DNA from 2 places in the Mesorhizobium sp. P3_B5 genome. Region 1 is predicted to be linked to the other one. Evidence: predicted binding sites of a transcription regulator. Region 1 holds the regulator's gene; the other holds the start of a gene.
The links. The regulator PhoB, encoded in region 1, activates phosphate uptake and scavenging genes when phosphate is short. The targets are predictions, from matches to a motif close to TGTCATNNANCTGTCAT.
Positions count from the first base shown of each region.

Region 2: AC1DVW_RS05670 (DUF1045 domain-containing protein) is a predicted target of PhoB. The motif match lies at 9,294-9,310, and genes of this name have one in related genera.

Region 1 covers NZ_JBFUGR010000007.1:108,154-124,138, forward strand. Annotated here, with positions in the region: gene AC1DVW_RS19245 (PAS domain-containing protein) at 1-317, shown strand, start outside; gene AC1DVW_RS19250 (substrate-binding domain-containing protein) at 831-1,859, shown strand; gene pstC (phosphate ABC transporter permease subunit PstC) at 1,955-3,415, shown strand; gene pstA (phosphate ABC transporter permease PstA) at 3,412-4,728, shown strand; gene pstB (phosphate ABC transporter ATP-binding protein PstB) at 4,746-5,570, shown strand; gene phoU (phosphate signaling complex protein PhoU) at 5,612-6,319, shown strand; gene phoB (phosphate regulon transcriptional regulator PhoB) at 6,339-7,028, shown strand; gene AC1DVW_RS19280 (ROK family protein) at 7,367-8,614, opposite strand; gene xylF (D-xylose ABC transporter substrate-binding protein) at 8,886-9,926, shown strand; gene AC1DVW_RS19290 (sugar ABC transporter permease) at 10,077-11,408, shown strand; gene AC1DVW_RS19295 (ATP-binding cassette domain-containing protein) at 11,422-12,219, shown strand; gene AC1DVW_RS19300 (CHASE domain-containing protein) at 12,350-13,972, shown strand; gene AC1DVW_RS19305 (YMGG-like glycine zipper-containing protein) at 14,063-14,305, opposite strand; gene AC1DVW_RS19310 (hypothetical protein) at 14,389-14,715, opposite strand; gene AC1DVW_RS19315 (hypothetical protein) at 14,831-15,013, opposite strand; gene AC1DVW_RS19320 (sensor histidine kinase) at 15,175-15,985, opposite strand, start outside.
Region 2 covers NZ_JBFUGR010000002.1:127,686-143,670, reverse strand. Annotated here, with positions in the region: gene AC1DVW_RS05710 (ABC transporter permease subunit) at 1-528, shown strand, start outside; gene AC1DVW_RS05705 (ATP-binding cassette domain-containing protein) at 521-1,276, shown strand; gene AC1DVW_RS05700 (LacI family DNA-binding transcriptional regulator) at 1,301-2,446, opposite strand; gene AC1DVW_RS05695 (sugar-binding protein) at 3,053-4,015, shown strand; gene AC1DVW_RS05690 (sugar ABC transporter ATP-binding protein) at 4,135-5,673, shown strand; gene AC1DVW_RS05685 (ABC transporter permease) at 5,751-6,746, shown strand; gene phnN (phosphonate metabolism protein/1,5-bisphosphokinase (PRPP-forming) PhnN) at 6,755-7,384, opposite strand; gene AC1DVW_RS05675 (alpha-D-ribose 1-methylphosphonate 5-triphosphate diphosphatase) at 7,381-8,520, opposite strand; gene AC1DVW_RS05670 (DUF1045 domain-containing protein) at 8,547-9,254, opposite strand; gene iolB (5-deoxy-glucuronate isomerase) at 9,408-10,220, opposite strand; gene AC1DVW_RS05660 (DUF3329 domain-containing protein) at 10,572-10,784, opposite strand; gene iolE (myo-inosose-2 dehydratase) at 10,849-11,766, opposite strand; gene iolD (3D-(3,5/4)-trihydroxycyclohexane-1,2-dione acylhydrolase (decyclizing)) at 11,874-13,724, opposite strand; gene AC1DVW_RS05645 (bifunctional 5-dehydro-2-deoxygluconokinase/5-dehydro-2-deoxyphosphogluconate aldolase) at 13,759-15,693, opposite strand; gene AC1DVW_RS05640 (SDR family NAD(P)-dependent oxidoreductase) at 15,845-15,985, opposite strand, start outside.

The DNA.
Region 1 (15,985 bases):
TCGAAATCGTCGGCAACGGTCGCAAGGCGCTCGACGCCTTCGGCAGGCTCAACCCGCGCATGATCCTGATGGATGTCTCGATGCCGGAGATGAGCGGGCTCGAAGCGACGGCCGCCATTCGCCGGCTGGAAGAGGAGACGGGTACGCATATCCCGATTGTCGGCGTCACAGCGCATGCGCTGAAAGGCGATCGCGAACGTTGTCTGGAAGCGGGCATGGACGACTATCTGCCCAAGCCGATCAGCCCCAGGGCCTTGCTGGAAAAGGTCGAGCGCTGGGTCAACGCCGGCGGGGAGGTCCTGCGCAGCGCAGGATAGGCGCGCCGTCGCAGCTGCTTTCGCAAGGAGCGGAGAAAGATCGCCGAAGATTCGGCGCCGCCCTTGCGCGAAACACTATGGTGCGATCGCACCATACCAAAACAAGCCCGCAGCCGGGACAATGATCGCATAGAAATCCGCACCAGTTACGGGCGGGAGCAAGCGACCGCCGGCAAGAAACAGCGTCAATTCTACCCCAACGGACCCTGTTTTCGGTGATGGCTTGGCCAAGACACGCTCTGGCCACAGGCAACGCGCTCCCGCCCGGCTTTTCTTTCCCTGCGCTTGCCGCTGAGGAAGAAGCCGGCCGGAATCGCGCAAGTCCCTGATTTCGGCAGCAAACCGCGACCACATTGCCAAGGCTGGCCGGCCGCCATTTTCGGCACTCCCGTTCGACGTTACCGGGCTGACACGAAACTGTCATGCGACTGTAATAATCGGGGGCTATTGGCCTCAGCGGGCGCCGAAAGACACTGGCGCCGAGAGACCATCTTCCGAACAGGAGCAGGCCACATGAAGAAATTCCTCCTCACGGCGTCGGCCGCGGCGCTTGCGCTGGCCGCGTCGTCCGGCTTCGCCGCCGCGCGCGACCAGATCCAGGTCGCCGGGTCGTCGACCGTGCTACCCTATGCCAAGATCGTCGCCGAGCAGTTCGGCGAAACCTTTACCAACTTCAAGACCCCGGTGGTCGAGTCCGGCGGCAGCGGCGCCGGCATCAAGGAATTCTGCAAGGGCGTCGGCGAAGACACCATCGATATCGCCAACTCCTCGCGCCCGATCAAGCCGGACGAAGTCAAGTCCTGCGTCGACGCCGGCGTGAAGGAAATCCAGGAAGTCCGCATCGGTTATGACGGCATCGTCTTCGCCACCGACATCAAGGGCCCGGACTGGGCGCTGGTTCCCGCCGACATCTACAAGGCGCTGGCCGCCAAGCTGGTCGTCGACGGCAAGCTGGTCGACAATCCGAACACCAAGTGGAGCCAGGTCAACCCGAAGCTGCCCGACTGGGACATCGCCGCCTACATCCCGGGCGAAAAGCACGGCACGCGTGAAGTGTTCGAGACCAAGCTTCTCGACGCCGGCTGCGACAAGGCCGCCATCAAGGCGACCGGCATCAGCGACGACAAGGAAGTCGGCAAGACCTGCATCGCCATCCGCAAGGACGGCAAGGCTATCGATATCGACGGCGACTATACCGAGACGCTCGCCCGCATCGACTCCAACAAGACCGGCGTCGGCGTGTTCGGCCTCGCCTTCTACGAAAACAACGCCGACAAGCTGAAGGTTGCGACCGTCAAGGGCATCGTGCCTTCGACCGCGACCATCGCCAGCGGCGAGTATCCGGTGTCGCGCCCGCTGTTCTTCTACGTGAAGAAGGCGCATCTCGGCGTCGTTCCCGGCCTCAAGGAATATGTCGAGTTCTTCCTTGACGACCAGATGGTCGGCCCGGAAAGCCCGCTCGCCGAATACGGCCTCGTTGCGGCTCCCGACGCAGAGCGTCAGGCCCAGCGTGACGCATTCGCCGCCGGGAAGACGATGTAATCAGCTACCGAACCAGGGCGCGGGCCAAGTCCGCGCCCTGGTTTCGTCGCCTGCCGCAATGGCGGCGGCGCTTTGAATTTTCCTTGGGGTGGGTGATGTCGTCCTTGCTCGTACTCGCCATTATCGTTGCCATAGGCCTGGTTGCGTTCTTTATCGGCCGGCAGCGTGCTTCCGCTCAGGACAATGGCACGGTGAAGCCGCATTCGCGCGCCCACTATCACGGCTGGTGGGCCTTCCTGCTCGCCGTTCTGCCCGCCCTTTTGCTGCTCGCCGTCTGGAACGTCGGCTCTTCGGTCTATCTCGACCGTCACATTCACGCCGCCTTGCCCGAGCGGACCGCCGACAGCAAGGTTGCCAGCGAGGCGCTGGACGTCAGCCTGGTAAAGAGCCTCGCCAAGGGCTTGCGCCAGCTCGACGCGAACACCGCACTGCCAGCCACTTTCGCCGGACTGCAGCCGATGCTCGCCGCCAAGGGCGTGGCGCTGGCGACCGACACGCAGGACTACATGATCCCGATCGCCGTCGAGGCGAACGCCGTGCAGAACCGGCTCGGCCTGTTTGGCGCAATTATCACCTTCGCCTTGTCGATCGCCGGCGCCTTCTATGCGCTGAGGCAGATCGCGCCGCGCGCCAGGGCGCGCAACAATGTCGAGAGGCTGATGCTGTGGGGGCTGCTTGCCGCCTCCACCATCGCCATCCTGACCACGGTCGGCATCGTGCTTTCCATGCTGTTCCAGACGATCACCTTTTTCGAAAGCGTGTCGCCGGCGAGTTTCTTCTTCGGCACGGTCTGGGATCCGCGTTTCTCCGCTGCCGGTTCGGGCGGGAGCCAGGGCCAGTTCGGCCTGATCCCGCTGCTTGCCGGCACGCTCTATATCGCAGCGGTCGCGCTCGTTGTCGCGGTGCCGATCGGGCTGATGTCGGCGGTCTACATGGCCGAATATGCAACGCCCCGGCTGCGCTCTGTGGTCAAGCCGGCGCTGGAACTGCTCGCCGGCATACCGACCATCGTCTACGGCATCTTCGCGGTGGTCACGCTGGGGCCGTTCCTGCGCGATCTCTCCGCGGCGCTGACGGGCGGCTCGCCCTTCATCCAGGGCCAGAGCATTTTCACCGCCGGCCTGGTCATGGGCGTCATGCTGATCCCGGTCGTGTCTTCGCTGTCCGATGACATCATCACGGCGGTGCCGCGCGCCATGCGCGACGGCTCGCTCGGCCTCGGCGCGACCCGCTCCGAGACAATCAAGCGCGTCATCCTGCCGGCGGCACTTCCCGGCATTGTCGGCGCCATCCTGTTGACGGCTTCGCGCGCCATCGGCGAGACGATGATCGTCGTGCTGGCGGCAGGTGTCGCCGCCAATCTCACCATCAACCCGTTCGAGGCGATGACGACCATCACCGTCAAGATCGTCAACCAGCTGACGGGCGACCTCGAGTTCAATTCGCCGCAGACGCTGGTCGCCTTCGCGCTCGGCCTGACGCTGTTCGCGTTGACGCTGGTGATGAATATCGTCGCGCTCTACATCGTGCGCAAATACCGGGAGCAGTACGAATGACCGACATTCCCATGGACACGATGGTCCGGGCCGCCGCTCATCCGCGCCGCGACATCGGGCTGAAGGCCCGCTATGCCGCGGAGCGCCGCTTCCGCATCTATGGCATGCTGGCGATTTCCGTCGGCCTTGCCTTCCTGGCCATCATCCTCGTCACCATTGTCTCGAAGGGTTACACCGCCTTCTGGCAGACGACGGTGTCGCTGCCTGTCAACTTCGACGCGAAGGTGATCGATCCTTCCAACAAGCGGGCCACCGATCCCAGTGTGCTGATCAAGGCGAACTATCCCAAGCTTGCCGAAAACGCGCTGATCGCCAAGCTCGGCATTTCTCCCGACGACAAGCCGGCTATCAAACAGCTCAAGGGCTTCCTGTCCGAAGGCGCCCGCGTCCAGCTGCGCGACATCGTCGCCGCCGATCCGTCGGTCATCGGCACGACGCGTGACGTCAACATCCTGGCCGCCGCCAATCTCGACTCGGCCTTCAAGGGCCAGATCGACCTCGGCGTCGAGGAAGCGCGCCGCAAGGTTTCCGACCAGCAGATCGCCTGGATGAACAAGCTGAAGGCGGACGGCGTGATGGCCGAGCACTTCAACACCGGCCTGTTCACCTACGGAGCTTCCAGCCGTCCGGAAACATCCGGCATGGGCGTGGCGATCATCGGCTCGCTCTACATGATGGTGATCGTGCTTTTGCTGGCGCTGCCGATCGGCGTCGCCGCCTCCATCTATCTGGAGGAATTCGCCAAGAAGAACCGGTTCACCGACCTGATCGAGGTCAACATCAACAATCTGGCCGCGGTGCCGTCGATCGTCTTCGGCCTTCTCGGCCTTGCCGTCTTCATCAACTTCCTCGGCATGCCGCGCTCGGCCGCTTTCGTCGGCGGCCTGGTGCTGACGCTGATGACGCTGCCGACGATCATCATCGCGACGCGTGCGGCACTGGCCGCCGTGCCGCCGTCGATCCGCGCGGCAGCGCTTGGTCTTGGCGCTTCCAAGATGCAGATGGTGTTCCAGCATATCCTGCCGCTAGCCGCCCCCGGCATTCTCACCGGCACCATCATCGGCCTGGCGCGCGCGCTCGGCGAAACCGCGCCGCTGCTCTTGATCGGTATGGTCGCCTTCGTTGCCGACTATCCGAAGACACCTTTCGATCCGGCGACGGCGCTGCCGGTGCAGATCTACCTGTGGGCGAACGAGGCCGAACGCGCCTTCGTCGAACGCATGTCCGGCGCCATCATCATCCTGCTGGTCTTCCTCATGGCCATGAACATCACCGCGATCGTGCTTCGGCGCCGGTTCGAGCGGCGCTGGTAGAAAAAAGGCATTTTGGTATGAACATCATGACCGAACAGTCCCTTGAAAACGCTGTGGGCGATAAAATGAACGCCAAGTCGAACGAAGTGATCAAAATGCGCGGCGACAAGGTCGGCGTGTTCTACGGCGAGAAGCAGGCGTTGTTCGACGTCAATCTCGACGTGCGCCTCAACCAGGTGACGGCGCTGATCGGCCCGTCGGGCTGCGGCAAGTCGACCTTCCTGCGCTGCCTCAACCGCATGAACGACACCATCGATTCGGCGCGGGTGACCGGCAAGATCACGCTGGACGAAGAGGATATCTACGACAAGAGCATCGACGTCGTCGAACTGAGGGCGCGCGTCGGCATGGTGTTCCAGAAGCCCAATCCGTTCCCGAAGTCGATCTACGAGAACGTCGCCTACGGCCCGCGCATCCATGGACTGGCCAAGCGCAAGGCCGACATGGATCAGATCGTCGAGTCGAGCCTGAAGAAGGCGGCGATCTGGAACGAGGTCAAGGACCGCTTGCAGGAACCCGGCACCGGCCTTTCCGGCGGCCAGCAGCAGCGTCTGTGCATCGCGCGCGCCATTGCCGTGTCGCCCGAGGTGATCCTGATGGACGAGCCCTGCTCGGCGCTCGATCCGATCGCCACCGCCCGTGTCGAGGAACTGATCGACGAACTGCGCCAGAACTACACGATCGTCATCGTCACCCACTCGATGCAGCAGGCGGCGCGCGTGTCGCAGCGCACGGCGATGTTCCATCTCGGCTACCTCGTCGAGGAGGGCGCCACCGACAAGATGTTCACCAACCCCGACGACAAGCGCACCCAGGACTACATTACCGGCCGGTTCGGCTGAGCGGTTCCGGCAGCGAAGTTTCAGGCACGAGGACTAGGATCATGGGTGAACATACCGTCGCATCTTTCGATGAAGAGCTGGGGCAGATCAGCAAGCTGATCCGCGACATGGGCGATCTCGCCGGCTCGATGGTCAGCGGCTCGACCAAGGCGCTGCTCAATTCGGACAACGCCCTGGCGCAGCGCGTCGTCTCCGACGACGCCATCATGGATGCGCGCCAGCGCGAGCTGGACGACCGCGCCATCACGCTGATCGCCAAGCGCCAGCCGATGGCCAACGATTTGCGCGCAGTGGTCGGGTCGATCCGCATGGCCGGCGACCTCGAGCGTATCGGCGATCTCGCCAAGAACATCGCCAAGCGCGTCGGCACCGTCGGCCTCAGCGTCACGCCGCGCGACCTGTCGCATTCCATCGATGCGATGGCTCAACTTGTGCTCATCCAGGTGCAAGGGGTGGTCGAGGAATATGCCGCCGCCGATGCGGCAGCGCTCGCCAAGCTCAGAAACGACGACGAGCGCATCGACGTCAAATACACATCGGTGTTCCGCGAGCTTTTGACCTACATGATGGAAGATCCGCGCAACATCACCGCGTGCACGCACCTCCTGTTCTGCGCCAAGAACCTCGAGCGCATCGGCGACCATGTCACCAACATCGCCGAAAATGCGTATTATGTTTTGACCGGCACGCAGCTGCCCGCCAATCGTCCGAAGCAGGACGAGACGGCGATGTCCGCGCCGGCGGCATGACGACAAGGGTGACCAGCCGATGATCGCGCCACGCATCATGGTGGTGGAGGACGAGGAGCCGCTAGGCCTGCTCCTCCGCTACAATCTCGAATCCGAAGGCTACCAGGTCGAGGTGGTGACGCGCGGCGACGAAGCTGAGATCCGCCTGCAGGAAAACGTGCCCGACCTGCTGGTGCTGGACTGGATGGTTCCGGCGGTTTCCGGCATCGAGCTGTGCCGGCGTCTCAGGATGCGGCCCGAAACCGAGCGGCTGCCGATCATCATGCTGACCGCGCGTGGCGAAGAGAGCGACCGCGTGCGCGGCCTCTCGACCGGCGCCGACGACTATCTGGTCAAGCCGTTCTCGACGCCGGAGTTCATGGCCAGGGTCAAGGCGCTGCTGCGCCGCGCCAAGCCGGAAGTGCTGTCCAGCGTGCTGAAGGTCGGCGACATCGTGCTCGACCGCGAATCGCACAGGGTCTATCGCAAGAAAAGCGAGATCCGGCTCGGGCCGACCGAATTCCGCCTGCTCGAGTTCATGATGCGTCATCCTGGCCGGGTGTTCTCGCGCAGCCAGTTGCTCGACAATGTCTGGGGCGAGACGATCTATATCGACGAACGCACGGTGGACGTGCATGTCGGCCGGTTGCGCAAGGCGGTCAACAATGGCCGCATGCCAGATGTCATCCGAACCATTCGGGGCGCCGGTTATGCGATCCGCGAAGACTAGGTCCCTCGGCGCGGAAGCGTTTATTGGTTGAATGCGTCCACTCCCGGACCTCACGCGTCGATGATTGGCTCAGCCCGCTCATGGCTTCGTCATCCTTGGGCGAAGCAAGGAGCGTAGCGACGCGGCGCAGACCCAAGGATCCATGCCGCGACCTCAAGGCGTTGCTACTGTGCAGAATTCTGCCCCGTTGAATTCTTTGACCGATTTCACGGCATGGATCCCAGGGTCTCCGCGACGGAGCTTCGCTCCTGCTTCGCCCTGGGATGACGACGTTGGGACGGCTTCGGCCAATCTCTAAAGTCGGCGACAATCTGCGGCATCAATGATTGACGTCGTCCTCAGGCCACGTCTTTCCCGATAGCGCCAGCCCGTGCCTGCCCGCCCGGCGCGAAGATCTCCTGGTCGACGAAGCTCAGTGCCCGCATGGCGCAGCCTTCGCGGATCAGTGGCAATTCGTTCGGTTCGGTGTCGAAGGAGATCGATTTCGAGTGCTGGCCGCCGGCGGTCTGGGCGATGGCCTCGCGCAGCGCCGGTTCGATCAGGTCGAAGGCGGCGGCGCTGACGCCGACCATGGCGACCGGCGCCGGATCGATCAGCGCAAACAGGCTGCCGAGGCCGAAGCCAAGCGCTTCGCCGGCCTTGCGGTAGGCCTCGCGCTCCGGTCCGTCTTTCTCACGTGCCGCGACGGCGAGCGCCCGCATGTCGGCGTCGCTGACATCGGCGACCGGCTCGGCGTCCTCGCCCAATTGCCTGGCGTTGCGCCAGATGGCGTAGTTGCCGGCATAGGCCTCGACGCAGCCGCGCCGCCCGCAACGACACAGCGCCCCGCCCGGGCGATGGATCATGTGGCCGAACTCGCCGCCCGAGGAATGGGTGCCGGTGAACAGCTCGCCCTTCAGCACCAGTCCCATGCCGATGCCGTGCGACAAAAGGATGGCGATGAAATCGTCGTGGTAGCGGACCGGATCGCGCCACTGCAGCGCCACCGCCATCATGTTGCAGTCGTTTTCCATGGTGGCCGGAATGCCGAATTCGCCTTCCAGTATGTCGGCGAAGGCGATGTCGGTCTGCGGCGTGATCGGCGACCACAGCATGGCGCGGGCGTGCGAATCGGTGATGCCCTGGATGCCCATGGCGATGCGGGCGACGCTGTGGGTGTCGAGGTCGGGATCCTCGAGCCGACGCCTGACTATGGCGACACATTCGCCGATCAGTTCGTCGCGCGGCATGGTCAGCGTGTCCAGCCGGCGCTGCTCTTCGGCCACCACCTGGCCGGCGTAGTCGATGACAGCGACGGAAAGGAAATTCAGCGACAGCACCACTGTCATCACAGCGGCTGCTTCCGGATTGAGCCCGAGACCGACTTGCGGCCGGCCGCGTTTCAGCGAAACAGCTTCGCTGGCCTTGCTCTCGGCCAGGATGCCTTCCCCGATCAGGTCGGCGGAGATCGCCGATATGGTCGAGTGGCTGAGGCCGGTGGTCGCCGCGATCTCGGTCCGCGACGGCTGGCCGGCGCGGCGCACGGCCGAAAGCACCATCGCCCGGTTGCGGCGGCGCAAATCGTCGTGGCGGATTCCAACCGACATCTTTTTTGTTTTCCTCCCGGTCGTCCTCGCGGCCTCTGATGATATTGAAGGCAGTCGGTGACACCGGCCAAATATTGGCAGAAGCCGGCGGCACTGTCATTATTTATTGCGAGCCTCGAAAAAAAGTCAGCGACACATCAAAATCCATCAGAATCGATGTTGACAGCGCTCCGACGTTGGACCACTATTTTTTCGAGGCTCGAAAAAATAGAGCCTTTGTGCCGGCCTTCGGGCCAGTTTGTCGCGCTGCGCGCGATTTAGGGAGGATATCATGAAGAAATTTGCAGTCGCCATGCTGGCGGGTGTCGCCATGTCGTTGACGTTGGCGTCGGTCGCACAGGCGAAGGACAAGGTCATTGGCGTTTCGTGGTCGAATTTCCAGGAAGAGCGTTGGAAGACCGACGAAGCGGCGATGAAGACGGCGATCGAGGCCGCCGGCGACAAGTACATCTCCGCCGACGCGCAGTCCAATCCCGGCAAGCAGCTGACCGATGTCGAGAGCCTGATTTCGCAGGGCGCCAACGCGCTGATCATCCTTGCGCAGGATGCATCGGCCATCGGCCCGGCGGTGCAGAAGGCACTGGACGAAGGCATTCCGGTCGTCGGCTATGACCGCCTGATCGAGAACAAGGATGTCTTCTACCTGACCTTCGACAACAAGGAAGTCGGCCGCATGCAGGCCCGCGAAGTGTTCAAGGCCAAGCCGGAAGGCAACTACGTCTTCATCAAGGGCTCGGGTGCCGATCCGAATGCCGATTTCCTGTTCGCCGGTTCCATGGAAGTGCTGAAGGAAGCCATCGACGGCGGCAAGATCAAGAATGTCGGTGAGGCCTATACGGACGGCTGGCTGCCCGCCAATGCCCAGAAGAACATGGAACAGTTCCTGACCGCCAATGACAACAAGGTCGATGCGGTGGTTGCAGCCAATGACGGCACCGCCGGCGGCGTCGTCGCCGCGCTGACGGCTCAAGGGTTGGCCGGAACCGTGCCGGTGTCGGGCCAGGACGGCGACCACGCCGCGCTGAACCGCATCGCACTCGGCACGCAGACCGTGTCGGTGTGGAAGGACGCGCGCGAACTCGGCAAGAACGCCGCCGAGATCGCCTCGCAGCTGGCCGACGGCAAGAAGACCGGCGACATTGCCGGCGCCAAGGACTTCACGACGCCTGGCGGCAACACCGTCAAGTCGCTGTTCCTGACCCCGGTTGCCATCACCAAGGACAACCTCAACGTCGTCATCGATGCCGGCTGGATCAAGAAGGACGAAGTCTGCGCTGGCGTCACTGCTGGCAGCGTTGCGGCCTGCAACTAAAACCGGACCGCTATCGGTTCCAAATTTCGGCGCCGCGGCCCAAAAGCCGCGGCGTTTCTCAAGGGGCTTTCCGCTTCAAATGATCGCGGAAAGCAAATAGCATCCATGTTCCGGCATCCGCGCCAGACGGCAAACCGGTGGGAGGATAGCATGACCGATACGACCTCTAATCAGCCGGTCGCCAGCACTGCCGCAGACCGGGCGCGTGCATCCGAACTCAGCGCCGTCGGGCGGTTCCTCAGGGCTACCGAGCTCGATACGCGCATGCTCGGCATGGTTGGCGCGCTGCTGGTCATCTGGATCGGCATACACATCCTGTCGGGCGGGCTTTTCCTGACGCCGCGCAATCTGTGGAACCTGTCGGTGCAGACCTCCTCGGTCGCGATCATGGCGACCGGCATGGTGCTGGTCATCGTCATGCGCAACATCGACCTTTCGGTCGGTTCCGTCGAAGGCGTGATCGGCATGATCATGGGCGTGGCGCAGGCCGAATTCCTCATTCGCGTCATCGGCTTCCAACTTGGAAATCCCTGGCTCTGGATCATCGCGCTGGCCGTCGGCGTGGTGCTTGGTCTGCTGATCGGCGCGTTCCAGGGCTTCATCATCGCCTATATGGAGGTTCCGGCCTTCATCGTGACGCTGGGCGGCCTGCTGGTCTGGCGCGGCATGGCATGGCTGATCACCAGCGGCCGCACGGTCGCGCCGCTCGACGCCACCTTCCAGCTGATGGGTGGCGGACCACGCGGCTCGATCGGCGCCACGGCCAGCTGGATCGTCGGTGTCGTCGCCTGTGCGGCGGTTGCCTTCGCGCTGCTCAACGGCCGCTCGCAACGCAAGCGGTTCAGCTTTCCATTGCGCCCCGTCTGGGCTGAGACCTTGCTTGGCGTGGTCGCTTGCGTGGCCATCCTCGGCGCCGTCTGGATCGCCAATTCCTATCCATGGCCGATCGGCATCGTGCGCCAATACGCGCAGCAGAACGGCATCACCCTTCCCGAAGGCGGGCTGTTCATCGCGCATGGCATCGCCATACCGGTGCTGATGGCGGTGACTGTCGGCATCATCATGACCTTCATCACCAAGCGTACCCGTTTCGGCCGCTATGTTTTCGCCATCGGCGGCAATCCGGAGGCGGCGGAACTTGCCGGCATCAACACGCGCTGGGTGACCATGAAGGTGTTCATGATCATGGGCGTGCTGGCGACGATCAGCGCGGCGATCTCGTCGGCCCGCCTCAACGCGTCGACCAATGCACTGGGCACGCTGGACGAGCTGCTGGTCATCGCCGCCGCCGTCATCGGCGGCACGTCGCTGGCCGGCGGCGCCGGAACGGTGTTGGGCGCCATGCTCGGCGCGCTGCTGATGCAGTCGCTGCAATCCGGCATGGTGCTGCTCGGCATCGACTCGCCGCTGCAGAGCATCGTCGTCGGTGCCGTTCTGGTCATCGCCGTCTGGCTCGACACCGTTTATCGCAAGCGCGTCTAGGGGAGGAACGATCATGGAAAAAACTGCTCCCACGGGCACCGCGCTGATCGACATGCGCAACATCTCGATCGCCTTTGGCGGCATTCGCGCCGTCGACGATGCGTCCATCGATCTTTTCCCGGGCGAGGTCGTGGCGCTGCTCGGCCATAACGGCGCCGGCAAGTCGACCTTGATCAAGATCCTGTCCGGCGCCTACAAGCGCGACGCGGGCCAGATCTTCGTCAACGGTCAGGAGGCTGCGATCTCCAACCCGCGCGATGCCAAGAAATACGGCATCGAAACCATCTACCAGACGCTGGCGCTGGCCGACAATGTCGACGCTGCCGCCAATCTGTTCCTCGGCCGTGAGCTGATGACCGGCTGGGGCACGCTCGACGATGTCGCCATGGAAGCCGAGGCACGCAAGGTTATGGGCCGGCTCAATCCCCGCTTCCAGCGCTTCAAGGAGCCGGTGATCAAGCTGTCGGGCGGCCAGCGCCAGTCGGTGGCGATCGCGCGCGCCATCCTGTTCAACGCCCGCATCCTGATCATGGACGAACCGACGGCGGCACTTGGACCGCAGGAAACGGCGCAGGTCGGCGAACTGGTCAAGCAGCTCAAGGCCGACGGCATCGGCATCTTCCTGATCAGCCATGACATTCATGACGTATTCGAACTCGCCGACCGGGTCTGCGTGATGAAGAATGGCCAGGTCGTCGGCACGGCGCGCACCACCGATGTGACCCAGGACGAGGTGCTCGGCATGATCATCCTGGGCAAATGCCCACCCGGGGCCATTCCCGGGCCTGGCGCGCTGAAGATCGCCGCTTGAGTTCGTAAGGTAAGCCGGCTAATCGCATGCATATGATAGGCCAGCTGTCGCGATGGTTTGGCCCCGCCATTGTGTTGGCGGGATGACTTGCTCATAAAGGTCCCGAACCGTTCATGGGCCGCAGCATCCGTTGAAGAAGTTTTTCCCAATCGTTGCCTTTATCGCCGTCGCGCTGATCAGCCTGACGATGGCGGGATTTGCCTATTTCGCCACGCAGGAGGCGGCGCGGATCAAATTCGAGGCGGCCGCGGACGACGCGCTGAACCGGATCGAGAGCCGCATTGATCTGCATCTGTCGCTGCTGCGCTCAACCCAGGCGCTGTTTGACGCCCGGAATGGCGACATTTCGCAAGCAGAGTTCAAGGCGTTCTTCAGCGCGCTCGATGTCGACAACAATTTCGCCGGCCTGCGTGGCATCGGTTTTCTCAGGTTGGCGAAAACCGGCGACGAGGCGGCGATCGAGCGTGATATTCTGCACGATCATGGCGTCGCCCACCCGGTCTATCCTGAAACGACGCAGCCGTGGCGCACGCCCATCTTCATGTTCGAGCCGCTGGACCCGTCCAACCAGTCGAGCATCGGCTATGACATGTTCACCGAACCGGTGCGCCGGGCGGCGATCGAAAAGGCGATGGCCGACGACCAGCAGCATGCGAGCGGGCTTGTCCAGCTCGGCCAGGGCACGGGCGCTACGCAGACTTTTCCCGGCTTCCTGGTCTTCGTCCGGCTGAATGTCGAGACCGCGCCTGACGTCATCAATGCGTCGAGATCTTCGACGGCGGGTTTACTCTATGCCGCCTTTCGCGCCGGCGATCTGTTCCAGATCGCGCTCAGCCGGACGCCGCTGCTGCCGGTCAATACCGAAATCTACGATGGCAAGGTGGACGCGGGCGATCTGTTGTTCCGGTCCGAAACACCGCCGGCGGCAAGCTTCGGCGACAGGCTGCTGGTGACGCGCCAGATCACCGTGGCCGGCCGGCCATGGACCGTCCTGTTCAGGCCGACAAGCGCCTTCTCGCAGCCCTCCTCGCGCGCCATTCCGGTGATGCTGGGCCTGTTCGGCCTGCTGCTGGCAGGCGCCATTGCGCTGGTGGCGCGCTATCAGGAGCGAGCCTATGACGCCAAGTCGCTGCTGCACGAAACGACCGAGAAGAGCTTGCTCGAAAAGGATCTGATGCTGCAGGAGATGAAGCATCGTATCAAGAACTCGATCACGCGGGTGCTGGCGATCGCACGCCAGACGGCGTCGCGGGCCACCGACGTCAACGAATTCTCGGCGTCCTTTTCGGCCCGGCTTCAGGCGATGGCGGCATCGCAGGACATGCTGACGCGCTCGCGTTGGCAGAAAGCCGATCTCGGCGATCTCTTACGCATCGAACTTGGCCAGGTGTTCGGCAAGGAGCTTCCGGAAGGCGTCTTGTCGGGGCCACAGGTTCTGCTCGATGAGACGACGACGCAGGCGCTCGGCCTGACTTTTCACGAGCTGGCGACGAACGCGCTGAAATATGGCGAGGCTGGCAATTCGGTTGGCGCGCTCAAGGTCGACTGGTCGGTTAAAGGGCGCGGACGCGACCGGATGCTGGCGCTCAACTGGCGCGAGGCCGGGCAAAAGAAGCTGGAAGCACCCGTCGAGACCGGCTTCGGCACAAAACTGATCGACCTCAATGTCACGCGCGAATTGCGTGGCACGATCAGGCGCGATTTCCGTGCCGACGGATTGAAAGTGGAAATCAGGATTCCGCTGTCGGACTGAAACGCCGCCATGGGCGGTTCGAATACGCAAACAAACGGAGACCGGACCAGCCGGTCTCCGCCTTGATTGCTTGACGCGCTTTGAAGCGGATCAGCAGCGAGCCGTGTAGAGATGGCCGCGGTTGTCGCGATACTGGCAATAACCATTGCGCAGGTTGCGCACCAGCAGGCCGGAACCGGCACCGACGGCTGCGCCGATGAGCGCACCCTTGCCGCCGCCAATCAGGCCACCAGCCAAAGCGCCGACACCGGCGCCGACGCCGACGTCCTGCTCGGTCGTGCTGCAACCGCTGACCGCAACCACGGCAACCATGGCAATAATCAATTTCCGCATAGAGTCTCTCCTCACTTGTGTCCTCACTTTAGTAAGCTCCAGCCGCCATTTAGCACGAAATGACGGCCTTTGCCCGCTCGAATTTATTGTTGGCGAACAGAGTCTTTTTCGGGGCGCACGCCGCTCGATGCAACCATAAGGCTGGAAATCTCCAACGAAGCATCGAGCGTCCCGTCCGGATGCATGCTCCAGACGACCTGGTCATAATCGTCTTCCAGCGCCGGATCGACAGCAAGACATTTGGCGACGACGTGCTGGGCCTGACCCTGGACATCGCCCAAAGCGAAGGGCCGCTCGGCGGTGCATTCGTCAGCGGTCTCGAAGACGCTGACCGGCACGGGCAGTTCGCGGCACTCGGTCATGGTGTTCGAACAGCCGATAACCAGCAGCAAGGCGGCAATATGTTCCATGGCGACAATCCTCTCGCCATAGCAACGGGCCACATCGTTCAAAGTTCCTGCGCTTGCGGCCAAGTGCATGAATAATTGGAAGGATGCGGGCTTGGGGTCAGGTCAACTGGGGGGATCAGCTCAACTGGAGTGCCGCGATCAGCACGATGACCGCGACCAGCGCGACAATAGCGAGGCGAAGCGCCGTATCGGAAACATGGAGCGAGGGGGCGGCCGATGGGTCAAGATCCTGAAATCCGCTCATCGAGATGCGGGCGGCCTGCTCCAGTCTGTTCATATCGGCAACCGTCAACTTCATTCCTCCCATACTGCGCTGCAAGCCGTGGTCAAAACGTTCGAGGCATCGGCAAGTTCCAGCGGTACCTGGGAAGCACAGCATCGGACTTTATGGTGAACAGTCGGTTAAGGATCGGCGCTGCCGTCGGCCGCGGCCTTTCTGGCAAGCTGGCTGTTATGCGCTCACTCGGTCTCGAAATTGCCGTGCGGAACGACAAGCCGGTATTCCAGACGGCCGCCGCTGATTTCAAGGGTCGCGGTGCCGTTCAATGATGTCGGCACGACGCGCTCGAGCGCAACGCTGCCAAAGCGCTTTTCGTTGCGTTGATTGTCGTTAGCGCCGATGGCTTCGGTCCAGGTCAGCGACAAAGCCGGCCTGGCGGCGGAACCGGGCGTCAGGCTGGCCGTCACCTCGACGAAACCGTCCGGTCGCGACAGGGCGCCGTAACTCACCGAATTGACGGCGAGTTCATGCATCGCCAGGCCGATATGCAAAGCGGCATTGGGGTTGAGATAGGGGTTTTCACCCTGGAAACGCAGGCTGCGCGCCGGATCGGCGCCGTAGCGGCCAACCTGGCCGGAGACGAGTTCGCGAAGGGCGGCACCGCGCCAGTTGGACGACGTCACCAGATCCTGGGAAGAGGCCAACGACTGCAGCCGGCCGCGAAAACGCGTCAGGAAATCGCCAAGCGTCTCGGAATAACGGCCGGTCTGGGTGGCAATGCTCTGGATGATGGCCAACAGGTTTTTCGAGCGGTGGCTGACCTCGCGCAACAGCGTCTTCAGCGTCTGCTCGCGGCGTTTCTGCTCGGTTGTCTCAACCATGGTGGTGACGAGGCCTTGCACGTCACCGCCATCGCCATGGTCGGCATCGATCCACACTTGGAACCAGCGGACGCCGTCGTCGGCGGGAACACTGAGCTCAAGCCGTTCGGCATTGCCGGATGCGATGACATTGCGTTTGGCGGCGCCGATGCGCTCAGCCTGTGCCGGC
Region 2 (15,985 bases), on a different contig from region 1:
GTGCAGAATTCCTGGTTCGCGCTGCTCGGCAACGGCAAATTCTACGGCGTGCCCTATCTCGTGATGATCACCGCCATCTTCGTCATCGTGATGCACTATTTGCTCAGCCAGACCCGGTTCGGCCAGCACAATTACGCCATCGGCGCCAACGTCCAGGCGGCGCGTCGCGCCGGCATCGACATCAGGGGGCACATACTGCGCCTCTACGTGCTGTCGGCGATGTGCGCCGGCCTTGGTGGGGCGCTCTATGCGGCGCGCTTCACCGCCGGCGCCGCGCAGGCCGGCGAGCCGCTGCTGCTCGACAGCGTCGCGGCCGTGGTCATCGGCGGCGCCAGCCTGTTCGGCGGCTCCGGCACCATCTTCGGCACGGTCGCCGGCGCGCTGGTGATCGCGGTCATCCAGTACGGGCTGGTTTTCGTCAATGTCGAGCCGTTCTGGCAGTTCATCGCTGTCGGCGTCGTCATCATCATCTCCGTCCTAATCGACCAGGCGCAGCGCCGGTTCAGTGGAGCTCGCCAGGATGAATAGTTCCGATCAGACCACACCGCTTCTCGAAGTTCGCCACCTTTCCAAGCATTTTGGCGCGGTGCAGGCGCTCAACGATTTCTCCATGGCCGTGCGGCCGGGCGAAGTGGTGGCGCTGGCCGGCGACAACGGCGCCGGCAAGACGACGCTGATCAAGGCGATATCGGGGGTGTTTCAGCCGACCGGCGGCGAGATCCTGCTCAGGGGCCAGCCAGTCACCTTTGCGACGCCGCAGGAGGCGCGCGAAAAGGGCATCGAGACCATCTACCAGGACCTGGCACTGGCCGACAATCTGTCGATCGGCGCCAACATCTTCCTCGGCCGTGAACCCATGCGCAAGGCCTTCGGCTTCCTGCCGGTGCTCGACCGCAAGGCGATGGCCGTCGCCGCCAAGCAGACCATGAGCCGGCTGGATTTCCATGTCAGCCGGCTGGAGGCCCCGGTCAGCAATTTCTCCGGCGGTCAACGCCAGGCTGTCGCCATCGGCCGGGCCGTCTATTGGGACGCGCAGATCCTGATCATGGACGAACCGACGGCAGCGCTTGGCGTGCCCGAGCAGCGCAAGGTCATTTCGCTCATCCACCAGCTCAAGGCACAAGGCCGCGGCGTGATCTTCATCTCGCACAATCTGCAGGACATTTTTGCCGTGTCCGACCGCATCGTCGTGCTGCGGCGCGGCGTCCAGGCCGGCGAGCGCAAGATCTCGGAAACCAACCACGATGAAGTCGTCAAGCTGATGGTTGGCGGATAGAGCGCCGGACGGCGAGCCGACGCTTTAGCCCACCGATGTTTCGCGCGAACTCGTGGACGGCCCGGCGACAGCGCTTACCGACTCCCTTTCCACCAGCGGACACTCCAGCTTGGTGATGGGATACCGCCCACGGCCAGGCGGGGCCGGCACTTCCAGCTGTTCGATCGCCCATTGGCCCATTGCCATGTGCGGCAGGATCGAGGTCGTCAGCGGCGGGAACAGATGGCGGGCGATTTCCTCGTCGTCATAGCCGACGACTGAGATGTCCTGGGGAATGTGCAGGCCGGCTTCCTTCAGCGCTTCGTAGCAGCCGATGGCGGTGCGGTCGTTCTGGCAGAAGATGGCGGTCGGGCGATCCTTCAGCGCCAATAGCTTGACGGTGGCGGCATAGCCGGCGCTGGCCGACCAGTCGCCCTCGACCACCAGTTCCGGATCGAACGGGATGTCGGCCGTGGCCAGCGCCCGGCGGTAACCCTTGAGCCTATCCTGCGCCGCCTGCATCCAGGGTTCACCGGTGATGGTGGCGATGCGGCGGTGGCCATGGCTGATCAGATGGCGGGTGGAACTCTGGCCGCCGGCGATCTCGCTCGGCACCACGGCGGGGAAGGCATAGTCGGCGGTGTAGCAATTGAGCAAAATGACCGGGATGTCGAGACCGTAGAGATAGTCAGGGGCAACGATCTCGCGGGTGAAGATGGTCATGTAGATCAGCGCCGAAATGCCCCGCTTGGTCAGTGCTGCAATGGCGCGCGGCTCCATGACGGAATCGCCCAGCGTCTGCGCCACCAAAAGCACATTGCCGGCATTCCACGAGGCTTGCCGCGCGCCTTCGATAGCAACGACCGCTTCCGGGCTGGTCGCCAGCTGGTCGACGGCAAAGCCGATCACCCCGTCCAGCCCGTCGAAGGCGGGCACCGGGCGTTGCAAGGCGGAAAAGGCGGGCGGTGAATAGCCAAGCGTGCGCGCCGCCTCGATCACCCGCTCGCGGGTCTGCTGCGACAGCCTGATGCCCGGCGTGTTGTTGAGCACGAACGAAACCGTCGCCTGCGAGCAGCCCGCGGCCCTGGCGATGTCGGTCATGGTGACACGGCCCTTGGGGTTTTTGCCCGCTGGCTTGCGGCGCCGGGAAACCTCGGGAGAGGGATCGCGCAGTTCCGTCGGTTCGCTCATTGCAGTCTCGTCCCCCATCCCAGCCTGTCTAACCACAGGCCGGCACAACAGCAAGATGGTCCGGTGGCGTGCGTTTATAATCTGACCGCGCGCCAATGATTATTAGCATCCCGGCTACCATACAGCCGTCCGCGACGCGTGAGCAGGCAAGGCATCAGGCAACGTCTGATAGGGCAAGACCTTGCGGTGGCTCTTCTTTTTCGCTCCGCCACGGCTCGCATCGACCGCAAACCTCCCCGTCTTCGCCGCCATCTCCACAACCGACCTCGCGATTTCCAACCGGAAACTAATACTATTTACTAATACCCGTAAGCGTTCTAACGTCAAATGGTCATGCAAAGCTCGGGATCGAGCAGCGATGACTGGAGCAGGCGTATGGCACGATATCGGGCAGGCTGCGGCCGGCAGGACAATGCCATACGTTCACGGAAATGTCAGACAAATCGGACTATTTACGAACCGCAAATGAGTCTCTAAAGTCCACGACGTGGCTGGAACGGCGCCGTTCTTTCGCTGCCCTAGAAGCGCCTTGAGGAGAGGGCGTCCAAGCCACAAACGACAATTTTCTGATCAGCGAAAATGTCTAAGCCAAATGGGAGGTTGAACATGAAATCTGCAATACGAAACGCATCCGTAGCCGCGGCTGCCCTGCTGCTGGGATTGTCGGCGACGGCGATCGCGCGTGCCGACGACAAGCCGACACTGGCCTTCGTCGTCAACGGCGCTTCCGATTTCTGGAAGGCGGCGGAAGCCGGCGTCAAGAAGGCGCAGGGCGAACTGCCCGACTACAATCTCGAACTCAAATATCCGGAGCAGTCGTCGGTCGCCATCCAGCAGCGGCTGATGGACGATCTGGTGACCGCCGGCGTCAAGGGCATCATGGTGTCCGCCGTCGACCCCAAGACCTCGACCGACGGCCTGAACAAGATCGCTTCTGAAACGGCGCTGTTCACCACCGACAGCGACGCACCGCAGACCAAGCGCGTCGCCTATATCGGCTCGTCCAATGTCGATGCCGGCAAGCAGGCGGCCGAGATTGCCAAGAAGGCGATGCCCGACGGCGGCAAGTGCCTGGGCTTCGTCGGCCTGCTCGGCGCCGACAATGCCAAGGAACGCATCCAGGGCATGAAGGACGGGCTCGCCGGCAGCAAGATCGAGCTGGTCGACGTGCGCGGTGACGATATCGACCAGGCGCGCGCCAAGAAGAATGTCGAGGACGCGCTGGTCGCCAGCCCCGACATCACCTGCATGGTCGGCTTCTACTCCTACAACACGCCGCGCATCTATGAAGCGCTGCGCGACGCGGGCAAGCTCGGCTCGATCACCGTCGTCGGTTTCGATGACGATCCGATCACGCTGGGCGGCGTCAAGGAAGGCACCGTGGCGGCGACTGTCGTGCAGCAGCCCTTCGAATGGGCCTATCAAGGCATGAAGCTGATGGCGGCCTATCTCAAGGGCGACAAGTCGGGCATTCCGGAAGGCGGCCTGATCATCGTGCCGACCAAGATCATCGGCAAGGATGACGTCGACGCCTATGCCGCCAATCTGAAGGCGATGTCCGGGAACTAAGCGAATGAATTGCGCCGGCTCGGGTTCATCCCGGGCCGGCGGTTCGCATTGACGAACCCGGCAAGGGTCGTCAGTCTGCAGATGGGACTATTTCGTTCCACCGGCTGCTGTCAGGCATGATGAATTACTCCGACACATCCATCGTTGCATCCACTCCGTTCCTCAGCCTCGAGGGCGTGCGCAAGACCTATCCCGGCGTTGTCGCGCTGGATGGGTTTTCGATGGAGGTCAGGCCGGGCGAAGTGATCGGCCTGGTCGGTGAAAACGGCGCCGGCAAATCGACGCTGATGAAAATCCTTGGCGGCGTGACGACGCCGGACACCGGTACGATCACCGTCGACGGCGTCGCGCATCACGGGCTGACCGTCGAAGGGAGCCTCGGTTCGGGCATCGCCTTCGTCCACCAGGAACTCAACCTGTTCGAAAACCTCGACGTCGCCGCCAATATCTTTTTCGGCCGCGAGCCGTTGCGTGGCGGTCCGCTCAGGCTGGTCGACCGGGTAAAACTTCGCTCCATGGTGGCGCCGTTGCTGAAGCGGGTTGGTGCCAACTTCTCGGCCGACACGCCGGTTTCGTCGCTGTCGCTGGCGCAGCAGCAGATGGTCGAAATCGCCAAGGCGCTGTCGATCAAGGCGCGACTGGTGATCCTGGACGAACCGACGTCGAGCCTGCCGCTCGCCGAGACCGACAAATTGCTCGATGTCATCGCCGCGCTGAAGGCCGACGGCATCAGCGTCATCTTCATCTCGCACCGCCTGCACGAGGTCGAGCGGGTCGCCGATCGCGTCGTCGTGCTCAGGGACGGGCTGCTTGCCGGCACCTTGCCGAAGAGCTCGATCAATCACGACCAGATGGTCAAGCTGATGATCGGCCGCATGCTGAAGGAGCGCGAGAAGGCCGCCGAAGCGGCGCGCGCGCCGGGCAGCGTCGCGCTGTCGGCCAAGGCCATCCGCACCGGCGCCTATCCCGACCGTCCGGTCGACCTCGACGTCAGGCATGGCGAGATCCTCGGCCTGGCCGGGCTGGTCGGCTCCGGCCGCACCGAACTGGCGCGCGTGCTGTTCGGCATCGACAAGAGCTTTGGCGGCACCTTGCAGCTCGACGGGCAAAGCCTGGTTCTGGGTTCCGCCGCCGACGCGGTGGCCAGCGGCATCTTCCTGGTGCCGGAAGACCGCAAACTGACCGGCATCCTGCTTGATCTCTCGATCGCGCAGAATATTTCGCTGCCGAATTTGCCGGCGCATGCCAGGCGTTCCCTGGTTTCCGCCAGCACCGAGGCCGCCACGGCCGAGAAGCAGAAGACCAATCTCGGCATCAAGGCGCCATCGGTGCAGACGCGCACCGGCACGCTCTCGGGCGGCAACCAGCAAAAGGTGGTGCTGGGCAAATGGCTGGCGATGGACCCCAAGGTGATGATCCTGGACGAGCCGACGCGCGGCATCGACATCGGCGCCAAGGCCGAGATTTACGGGCTGATGCGGGCGCTGGCCGATGCCGGCGTCGCGGTGCTGATGATCTCCAGCGACATGGAAGAGGTGATCGGCGTTTCGGACCGCATCGCCGTCATGCATGAGGGCCAGATCTCCGGCATTCTCGACAAGGAACACTTCAGCCAGGAAAACGTGCTGTTGCTGGCTGTCGGCAAGAAGCCGAACTAGGTCTTGTTTTTGCCGCTGTCGCAAAACGGCGGAACAGTTTTGCAGAACCTGCTCAAGCGGGCATTGGGGAGAAGACGATGAGCAAGAAAGATCTCGGCCTGCTGATCCTGATCCTGGTGGTCGGAGCGGTGGTGGCGATCATCAATCCGCGCTTCCTGTTGCCGATCAACCTTGCCAACACCTCGAACCTCATCGGCCTGTTCGGCATCCTGTCGATCGGCCAGGCCTTCGTCATCATCACCGGCGGCATCGAATTGTCTGTGGGATCGGTGGTGGCGCTGCTCGGTACGCTGTTTATCGACTTCATCGCCGTGCGCGGTTTGGGATGGCCGATCGCGCTGCCATTGATCCTGGTGCTCGGCGCCATCATCGGCCTGGTGCATGGCTGGCTGATCACGCGGCTGAAATTGCAGCCCTTCGTGGTGACGCTCTGCGGTTTGCTGATCTATCGCGGCGTGGCGCGCTTCTACACCGCCGACGGAACCGCGGGCTTCGGCTTCGGGCAGAATTTTCCGGAGCTCGAATTCCTGACGGCGGGGCGCAGCTGGGGCGTGCCGAACAGCTTCATCGCGCTGATCGTCATCGCCATCGTCATGTGGGTGGTGCTGCACCGCTCGGTGTTCGGCCGCTACCTCTACGCCATCGGCAAGAACGAGGAAGCGGCAAAATATTCCGGCATTAGAACGGGGCGCGTCGTCATGGCCGCCTATGTCATCTGCGGCGTTCTGACGGCGCTGTCAGCGGTCTATTTCGCCATGTACACGCGCTCGATCTCGCCGGCCAGCCACGGCCAGTTCTACGAGCTTTACGCCATTGCGGCGGCGGTGCTCGGCGGCTTCTCGCTGCGCGGCGGCGAAGGCTCGCTGATCGGCGTGATCCTCGGCACGGTGCTGCTGCAGGAGCTGCAGAACCTCGTCAATCTGCTCGGCATCCCCTCCTCGCTCAACTTCGCGGTGATGGGCGGGGTTATCCTGATCGGTGTGCTGGTCGACCAGCAATGGGGCGTGTTCCGGGCGCGGCGGCTGATGATGGACGCGACACGCAAAAGCGTGGCCGGTGCGGCGGCGGAGTAGTGATCTGACTAGATCATCCCCGACATATCGGAAAACGCCATCGCCTTGCGCAGCACCTCAGTGAAACGTTCGCCGGCCGCTTCGCGCGGGCCGCTGTTGTCGATTGAGGTGACGCCAGGTTCCGACAAGGTCACATTGGCGCTGCGCGCCAGCCGCGCCAGCACTTCGCCGCGAGACTCGCGGCCGCGCATGGCCAGCCGCTCGGCCAGCACCTCCGGCGTGGCGGTGATCTCGACGATGGCCAGATTGGCATAGCGTTCGCGCAAGACCGGGATGATCGCGCGGGAGACATTGGCGATGGCAACACGGCCATTGGCGACCGACCAGTCGACATCGACCGGGATGCCGTAGCGCAGGCCATGCGCCTCCCAGGCGACGGCGAAGGCACCGTCGGCTTCGGCTTCGACAAAAGCAGCGTCGGCCAGCGTGTCGTGGTCTTCGCTGGTGATGTCGCAAGGCCTGGTGATGACCCGGCGCACGAACTCCAGCCGCGTCTCCTCGGTGAAGCACGCACGGGCGTAGCCGATCACCGTGTCTTTGCCGGCGCCGCTTGGGCCGACGACGGCGACGAAGACACCGTCACGGATCGGAAACGTCTCGGCGGACAACTCGCGTTCGATCAACGCCGACACCATCATGCGACCCGGCGTCCCTGGCGCCAGACGGTGCGGACAACGGGCACGTGGTCATCGACGCGGACACGAACCAGATCGGCGCGCCGGCCTTGTTCGATGACGCCGCGATCGGTGAGACCGACCGCATCGGCCGGGTTCTTCGAGACCATCGCCACCGCCTGCGGCAGGGAAATTCCCTCGACCACGTCGCCGAGGAAGAAGGCCGACTGGATCAGGCTGAAAGGAATGTAGTCGGACGACAATATGTCGAGCAGGCCCTCGCCAGCCAGCGTGCGGGCCGAGACATTGCCCGAATGCGAGGAGCCGCGCATGACGTTTGGCGCGCCCATCAGCACGCCGAGGCCGGCGTCCTTCGAAGCCCTAGCGGCTTCCTCGGTGGTCGGGAACTCGGCGACGCGCACACCTTGCTCGATCGCCTCGCCGACATGGCCTGCCGTGGCGTCGTCATGGCTGGCCAGCACGATGCCACGCTGATGGCAGGCAGCGGCGATCACCGCCCGGTTGGGGGCCGAATTCCGCTCCGATTCGGCCATCCGCTTTTCGCAGAACAGCTTGAAGTCGCGATCGGTCAGCTTCAGCTTGCGCTGGTAGTAATAGGCGTAGGTTTCGAGATTGACGAACTGGCGCTGTCCCGGCGCATGGTCCATCAGCGACGCCAGTTTGACCCGTTCGTCGCCGTCGAAATTGGCGAAAGCGGCGAGGCAATCCGGTGCCGAAACCTCGCAGCGCAGATGGATGAAATGGTCGGCTCGCAGCCGGTCCTGCTGGACGCTGTCCTCGATGGCGTCGGCCAGCTTGCGGATGTCCAGGGATGTCAGGTCGGCATCCTCGTCCATGCCGACGCGCAAGGCATCGAGCACGGTGGTGATGCCGGCGGTGGCCACCTGCGCGTCATGGGCGAGCACGGCGGCGATCGGATTCCAGCGCACTTTCGGTCGCGGCGCATAGTGGCCTTCGAGGTGATCGGTGTGCAGCTCGACCAAACCGGGGATGATGTAGTCGCCACCCATGTCCTCGCCGGTTCGGCCGACACCGGCCTCGATGCCGGCGATGAAACCGTCGCGCAACACGATCGAGCCTTCGACGATCTCGTCGGCCAGGACGATGCGGGCATTGTTCAGAACGGTCTCGGCGGTCATTGCAGGCAGTCCTTGCTGGTTCAGCGTCAGGCAGTTTTTCTGGCGGCGCGGCGCGCCAGTGCGTGATGGGAAAGCACCATGAACGGGGCGCCGGGTTCGGTTTCGACAAACAGCGTCAGCGCGTCGACCGGCACCGGCTGTTGCAGCACCTGCGCAAACAGGCTGTCGATTGCTGCGCGCAAACGGGGGCTTTCCTGTGACCCGGCGCGGCCCGACAGCGTCATATGGAACCGAAAGGTCTCGAAGACATAGGGGTAGCCCCACTGGCAGAGATTGCGAAACTCGGCCGGCTTCAGCGAATCGGGGCTGCGGCGTTCGATTTCCGCTTCGGTTAGCGGCGCGCGAAAACGGTCGAAGCCAAGCACGACGTCATCGGCGAAACGGTTGAGCGCCGGCAGCGGGCCCTCCGGCACCAGCGCGAAGAAGCTGTCGATCTGGCTGACGACCAGGCGCGGGATGGTCACCACCGGCGTCGCTTCTGCAAAAGCGTCAAGTGCCGCGCGAAGCGAGGTTTCCGTCTCGTTCGGCGCCAGCCGGAAGGGCGCCTTCAGCGTCGCATGAAAACCGTAGCGGCGGGCTGACGCGGTGTGGAAGGCGACTTCCGCCGCCGACAAATCGCCCACGGCCTCGACCGGGCGGGTGGCGGCGCCGAACGGATCCCGGCCGAGCCAATTGGCGGCGATCCGCGCCAGCGGCTCGTCCTGCCGGGGGGTGAAATAGATGGCATAGCGCATAAGAAGTCCTCGTCAGCTCCGCTGCCATAGGCGATTTCCATGACGGATTGACGAAGCTTTGAAGGGTTTTCGATGGCAAATCGACCCTGAAGGTCCTTAGCCGACGATTTTTCCAAGCTGGACCAACAGCTTCAGCCGAAAAGGCGGGACCGATCAGGCCTTCATCAGCCATTCGTGCTCGGGCGCGTTGTGGAACTTCCACGTCCGCTTCGGTCCGGCCATGACGTTGAGATAATAGAGATCATAGCCATGACAGGCCGCACAGGGGTGGTAGCCCTCGGGTACCAGCACGACATCGCCGTCTTCGATCGCCATCGCCTCATCTAGGGCGCGTTCGCCATTCTTGTCGGCATCGGTGTAAACGCGCTGGAAGGCAAAGCCCTGCGGCGGGTTGAGGCGGTGGTAGTAGGTTTCCTCGAGATAGGACTCGGCCGGCAGATTGTCCTGGTCGTGCTTGTGCGGCGGGTAGCTCGATGTATGGCCGCCGGGCGTGATGACCTCGACCACCAGCAGCGAATCGGCCGGCTTGCCCTCCGGCAGGATGTTGGTGACATAGCGCGTGTTGGTGCCCTTGCCGCGGATCTCCTGGCCGAGATCGTCGGGCGCGATGACGCGGACCGGCAGACCGCCGCCAAGGCCGGGCGCCGAGCAGACGGCGAGTTCCAGTTCAGTGTCTGCGGTCACCGACCAGTCCGAACCCTCGGGTACATAGACCGACCACGGCTTGCCTTCGAAAGGCGACATGCGCCCGCCGAGCAGGCCGAGCTCGTTGCCGCCGGCTTTTGCCTTGCCCTTGCCGGTGACGAACACCAGGCAGATTTCACGATCTTGCGTCTTGCCGGATGCCGTCTCGCCGGGCTTCAACCGATGCAGGTCGAAGCCGACATAGGTCCAGCCGGCGCTTTTCGGCGTGACATGGGCGACGCGGCCATGGCCCTTGTTGGCTTTGACGAGCAGTTTCGACATTTTTTGTCTCCCTAATTTCAGCCCTGCTTGCGGTCCCGTGAACAAACTTCGGAGATTAGCCGGGGCCCTCTCAACTTCGTCATCCTAGGGCGAAGCAGGAGCGAAGCTCCGTCGCGGAGACCCTAGGATCCATGCCGTTACCTCGGCCGAAGGGTGCAGCGGAGCGAAATCCTGCACCGTCACGCCACCTTCAACGTCATGGCATGGATCCTAGGGTCTGCGCTGCGTCGCTGCGCTCCTTGCTCCGCCCTAGGATGACGAAGTGAAGAGCGTTCCTGCCAATCGCCAACGTCGGCGAGCCACCACGCACGCCGTATCCGATCCACAAAAACCTCTGCGCCATTGACCGCTCTATTCCTTTGGCTCGACCGGAGGCTTGTCCTCATCGACCGGCTTGTAGAGGTAGAAGAACTGCCAGACGGCGTAGCCAGCGAAACCAAGAGCGAGAACGCCCCAGAATGGCGTGCCGGTGGCAAATTCGATCCCCGACCAGGCGAGGCAGACCACGACGATGGCAACGCGCCGCCACAAGGGCCGGAAGAACGGGTGCTCATAGTCTTTCATCGGGCCAATCCGGGTTTCACCAACTGGGCATCAGATAGGCTGCCCGTCACGGCAAATCCAGCATTCATGCGTTGGGGAAGCCTTGCGTTTCGACCGTGTAGCCGGCGGCGGTCATCACCCGCATCAGTTCGGCGTAGCCGACCTGCGCCATCTTCAGCGGTGGATTCTTCTTCGGATCCTGCTCGGCCTCGACCACGAACCAGCCCTCATAGCCATGGTCCGCCAGCTTTTGCACGATGGCGCCAAAGTCCAGCGAACCATCGCCCGGCACGGTGAAAGCGCCAAGCGCCACGGCATCGAGGAAGGATTGCTTGCTGCGATCGAGATTGTCGATCACGTCCATGCGCACATCCTTCACATGCACATGGCTGATGCGCTGGTGATGATTGTCGATGGCGCGCAACACATCACCGCCGGCAAAGGCGAGGTGACCGGCATCGAGCAGCAGCGGGATGCCTTCGCCGGAATAGCGCATGAAGGCATCGAGCTCCGGCTCGGTTTCAACCACGGCCGCCATGTGGTGGTGATAGGACAGTGGCATGCCTTGTTCGGCGCACCATTCGCCAAATTCGGTCAGGCGCCTGGCGTAGGCCTTCATCTCGTCGTCCGCGAGTTTCGGCTTGGTGGCGAGCGGCTTCGAGCGATCGCCCTGGATGGAGCGGCCGACCTCGCCATAGACGATGCAAGGCGCGTTGACGGCCTTGAACAGGTCGATCATCGGCTGGATGCGATCCTTGTTCTTGGACATGTCTTCATCGACCAGCGTGCCGGAGAACCAGCCGCCGCACAGCGTGACGTCGGCCGTCTTCAGGATCGGCAGCATGATCTTGGGATCGTTGGGAAAGCGGCGGCCCATTTCCATGCCGGTGAAGCCGGCCGAACGCGACTGGCGCAAACACTCCTCCAGCGACACGTCATCGCTGAGTTCCGCAAGATCGTCGTTCCACCACGCAATGGGGGACATGCCCAGTTTGGCTTTCAAGTCGTCACTCCAGATTGAAACAGTACATTCTTTTGCCGCCGGCGCTGCCCCTCATCCGCCTGCCGGCACCTTCTCCCCGTATAGGGACGGGGAGAAGGGAGCTAGCATCAATCGCCGATGGTCTGCATCTGGCGCTTTTCATCATAGGCCTTGCGGGCCGCGTTCACCTGGCTGCGCGCGGACACTTCCGGCACCGCCACATCCCACCAAGTGCCGCCGGCATCGGTTGAAACCAGCGGATCGGTGTCGATGACCAGCACCGTGGTGCGCGTGTTCTTCTTGGCCTTTTGCAGCGCGTTTTCCAGCCCGGCGATCGACGGCACTTTTTCGGCAATGGCGCCAAGGCTTGCCGCATGCGCCGCGAAGTCGATGTCGGGCAGGATCTCGTGGCGCGAGTCCTTCAGCAGATTGTTGAAGTTGGCGCCGCCGGTCGCCATCTGCAGCCGGTTGATGCAGCCATAGCCTCTGTTGTCGAGCAGCACGATGGTGAGCTTGAGGCCAAGCATCACCGACGTGGCGATCTCGGAATTGAGCATCAGATAGGAGCCGTCGCCGATCATGACGACGACGTCCTCGTCGGGCTTGGCCATCTTGACGCCGAGCCCGCCGGCGATCTCGTAGCCCATGGTCGAGAAACCGTATTCGGCGTGGTAGGAGCCGGGCGCACCGGCCTGCCAGAGCTTATGCAATTCGCCGGGCAGACCGCCGGCGGCATGCAGCAGCGTCACGCCGGAACCCATAGCGCGCTGTACGGCGCCGATGACCTGCGCGTCGGAGGGGTAGGCGGCGTTGGTCGACGCCGTCACCTTGCTGGCATCGGCCTGCCAGTCCGTCTTGCCCCTGGCCGCATTGTCGGTCCAGACGGCAGGCGCCTTCCAGCCTTTCAGCGCAGCACCCAACTCAGCCAGTCCCTCGGCTGCATCGGCGACCAGCGGCAGCGCGCGATGCTTGCCGGCGTCGAAAGGCTGAACGTTGAGGCCGATGATGGTCTTGCCGGAATTCTTGAACAGCGACCAGGAACCGGTGGTGAAATCCTGCAGCCTGGTGCCGACCGCCAGCACTACGTCGGCTTCCTCGGCCAGCCGGTTGGCGGCCGAAGTGCCGGTGACGCCGACCGCCGCCATGTTCAGCGGATGATCGTCCGGCAGCGAGGATTTGCCGCCTTGCGTCTCGCAGACCGGAATGCCGGCGCCTTGTACGAATTTGGCCAGTTCATCGGAGGCCTGCGAATACAGCACGCCGCCGCCAGCGATCACCAGCGGCTTTTTTGCCCCTTTGAGCGCTGCTACCGCGGCCGCCAGCTCGCTGCGGTCCGGGCGGACACGGCGCTGGTGCCAGACGCGTTCGGCAAAGAAGCTCTCGGGATAGTCATAGGCCTCGGCCTGCACGTCCTGACAGAGCGACAATGTCACCGGGCCGCATTCGGCGGGATCGGTCAGCACCTGCATGGTCCGGGCCAGCGCCGGAATGATCTGCTCCGGCCGGGTGATGCGGTCGAAATAGCGCGACACCGGACGAAAACAGTCATTGACCGTCGCCGTGCCGTCGGAAAAATCCTCGGCCTGCTGCAGCACCGGATCGGGAATGCGGTTGGCGAAGACATCGCCGGGTAAAAACAGGACGGGCAACCTGTTTACGTGTGCGAGCGCTGCCGCCGTCACCATGTTGAGCGCGCCGGGACCGATCGAAGAGGTCGCCGCCATGAAGCGGCGGCGGAAATTGGCCTTGCCATAGGCGATCGCCGCATGCGCCATCGCCTGTTCATTGTGGGCACGGAAGGTCGGCAGTTCGTCGCGCACCTGATAGAGCGCCTCGCCGATGCCGGCGACATTGCCATGGCCGAAGATCGCCCAGACACCGCCGAAGATCGGCACTTTCGTGCCATCGATCTCGGTCATCTGCTGGCTGAGAAAGCGGGTCAGCGCCTGCGCCATCGTCAGGCGGATTGTCTTGGTCATTTTGTTTTCCTCCGCAGTCCTATGCCGCGCCTTGTTATGCTGCTCTGCGGCCACGCGCGGCAAGCCACGCCTCGGTCAGCTTCTCGAAGCGCGACGCCATGTCGGCCACCGCCTCGTCGTCCGTCATCTTGCCGGCCAGCCATTGTTCGGCGGCGTTGATGAAGATGGTGCGACCGACGGCGAAACCCTTGACGATGGGCGCCTTGGCAGTGGCGGCGAAGGCCGCTTCCAATTCGTCCTGCGGCGCTTCCAGTCCAAGCAGCACGACGCCGCGGCACCACGGATCGTGCTTCAGGATCACCGCCTCGATCCTGGCCCAGGCGCCGGCCGAAGCCTGTGGTTCGAGCTTCCACCAGTCGGGCTTGATGCCGAGCGCATAGAGTTCCTCCAGCGCCCGCGGGATGGTCGTGTCGTCGAGCTTGCCATGCTTGCCGGCGATGATCTCGATGAGAAGTTCCCGGCCAACTTTGCGCGCGGCTTCGAACAGAGCGCGCAGCTTCTGCTGCTGCTCTTCCTTCAGCGCCGCCGGATCGTCGGGGTGGTAGAAGCACAGGCATTTGATGCAGTGCTCGACCGGCCATTCGACCAGTTGCGAGCCGATATCCTGCGAGAATTCGAAGCGTAGCGGCCGCGAGCCCGGCAATTCGACGGGACGGCCGAGCCAGGCGAAGGAATGGCGGGCATATTCGAACATGGCGTCGCGGCCGTATTTTTCGTCGAGCAGCATGCCATAGCCGGCGCGGCCGGCGGCGACCTTGGCCGCGGCTTTCACCGTCAGCACCTTGAAATCCTGGATGCGCGACGGGTTGGCGCCGGCCTTGGCGGCGACATCGTCGAGCTGGATGCGGTGGTCGCAGGCCAGCGCCATCAGCGAGGGAATGTCGCGACGGCGCGTCGTCGCCCAATGGATGTGGTTGATCGCCTCGTCCTTGCGCAACGCCAGATGCTTGGAGCCGTTTTTGAGGAAGAACTGCAATTCCTCGAAGGTCGGGTATTCCGGCGCGCAGACCAGGCGCGACACGGCGAAGGCGCCGCAGGCATTGGCCCAGGTCGCCGCCGTTGCATGGTCTTCGCCACCAAGCCAGCCGCGCAGGAAGCCGGACATGAAGGCGTCGCCGGCGCCGAGTACATTGTAGACCTCGATCGGAAAGCCCTTGCCGACGATGCCGTGCTCGAGATCGTCGCTGATCGGTCCGTCATAGACGATGCAGCCCATGGCGCCGCGCTTCAGGACGATGGTGGCCTTGGACAGCGAGCGGATCGTCTTCAGCGCGCTCAGGCAATCATCGGCGCCCGACGCAATCATGATCTCTTCTTCGGTGCCGACGATGAGATCGCAATCGGGCAGCACCGTCTTCAGCTGGGCGGAGACCCGGTCGGATTTCACATAACGCTCGAAACCTTCGGCATGGCCGGCGAGACCCCAGAGATTGGGGCGGTAATCGATGTCGAACACCACCTTGCCGCCCTTGGCCTTGATGATGCGGATGGCCTTGCGCTGCGCCGCGTCGCTGTTGGGCCGTGAAAAATGCGTGCCGGTGACGACGATCGCGCGGGCGGAAGCGATAAACGCCTCATCGATATCCTCTTCCGACAGCGCCATGTCGGCGCAGTCCGAACGGTAGAAGATCATCGGCGAGACGCCTTCCTCCTCGACCGACAGCAGCACCAGTGCCGTCAGCCGGTCGGGATCGGTCTTCAGGCCATCGACCGAAACGCCCTCGCGCTTCAGCTGTTCGCGGATGAAACGGCCCATCTGCTCGTTGCCGACGCGGGTGAGCAGCGCCGAGCGCAGGCCGAGCCTGGCGGTGCCGACGGAGATGTTGGCTGGACAGCCGCCGACCGACTTGGCAAAGGAGGTGATGTCCTCCAGGCGCGAGCCGATCTGCTGGCCGTAAAGGTCGACGGAAGCGCGACCGATGGTGATGACGTCGAGCGGCGCCTGTTTTGCGTCCACGGCTTCGCTCATTGGAACCTCCCGTCGGCCTTGTTGTCTTTGATAACACGCGCGAGCGGCAGCGTGATGCTCCCAATATGAAATAATAATTCCAATCCATAGTCAATATGGAATGAGCATTCCTTTGCCGAAAACTGCCGCCAAATTTCACCAGGCCCCAAATTCACCAGGCAAGCGGGCCCTCATCGTTGAAGTATCCCGCGGTCGGACCATCGGTGTCCAGGGTGGCCAGGCGGATGACGATCTCGGCCGCCTGCTGCACCGTGCGGTGGCCCTTGAACCCGTTGAGATCGGTGGCGGTGTA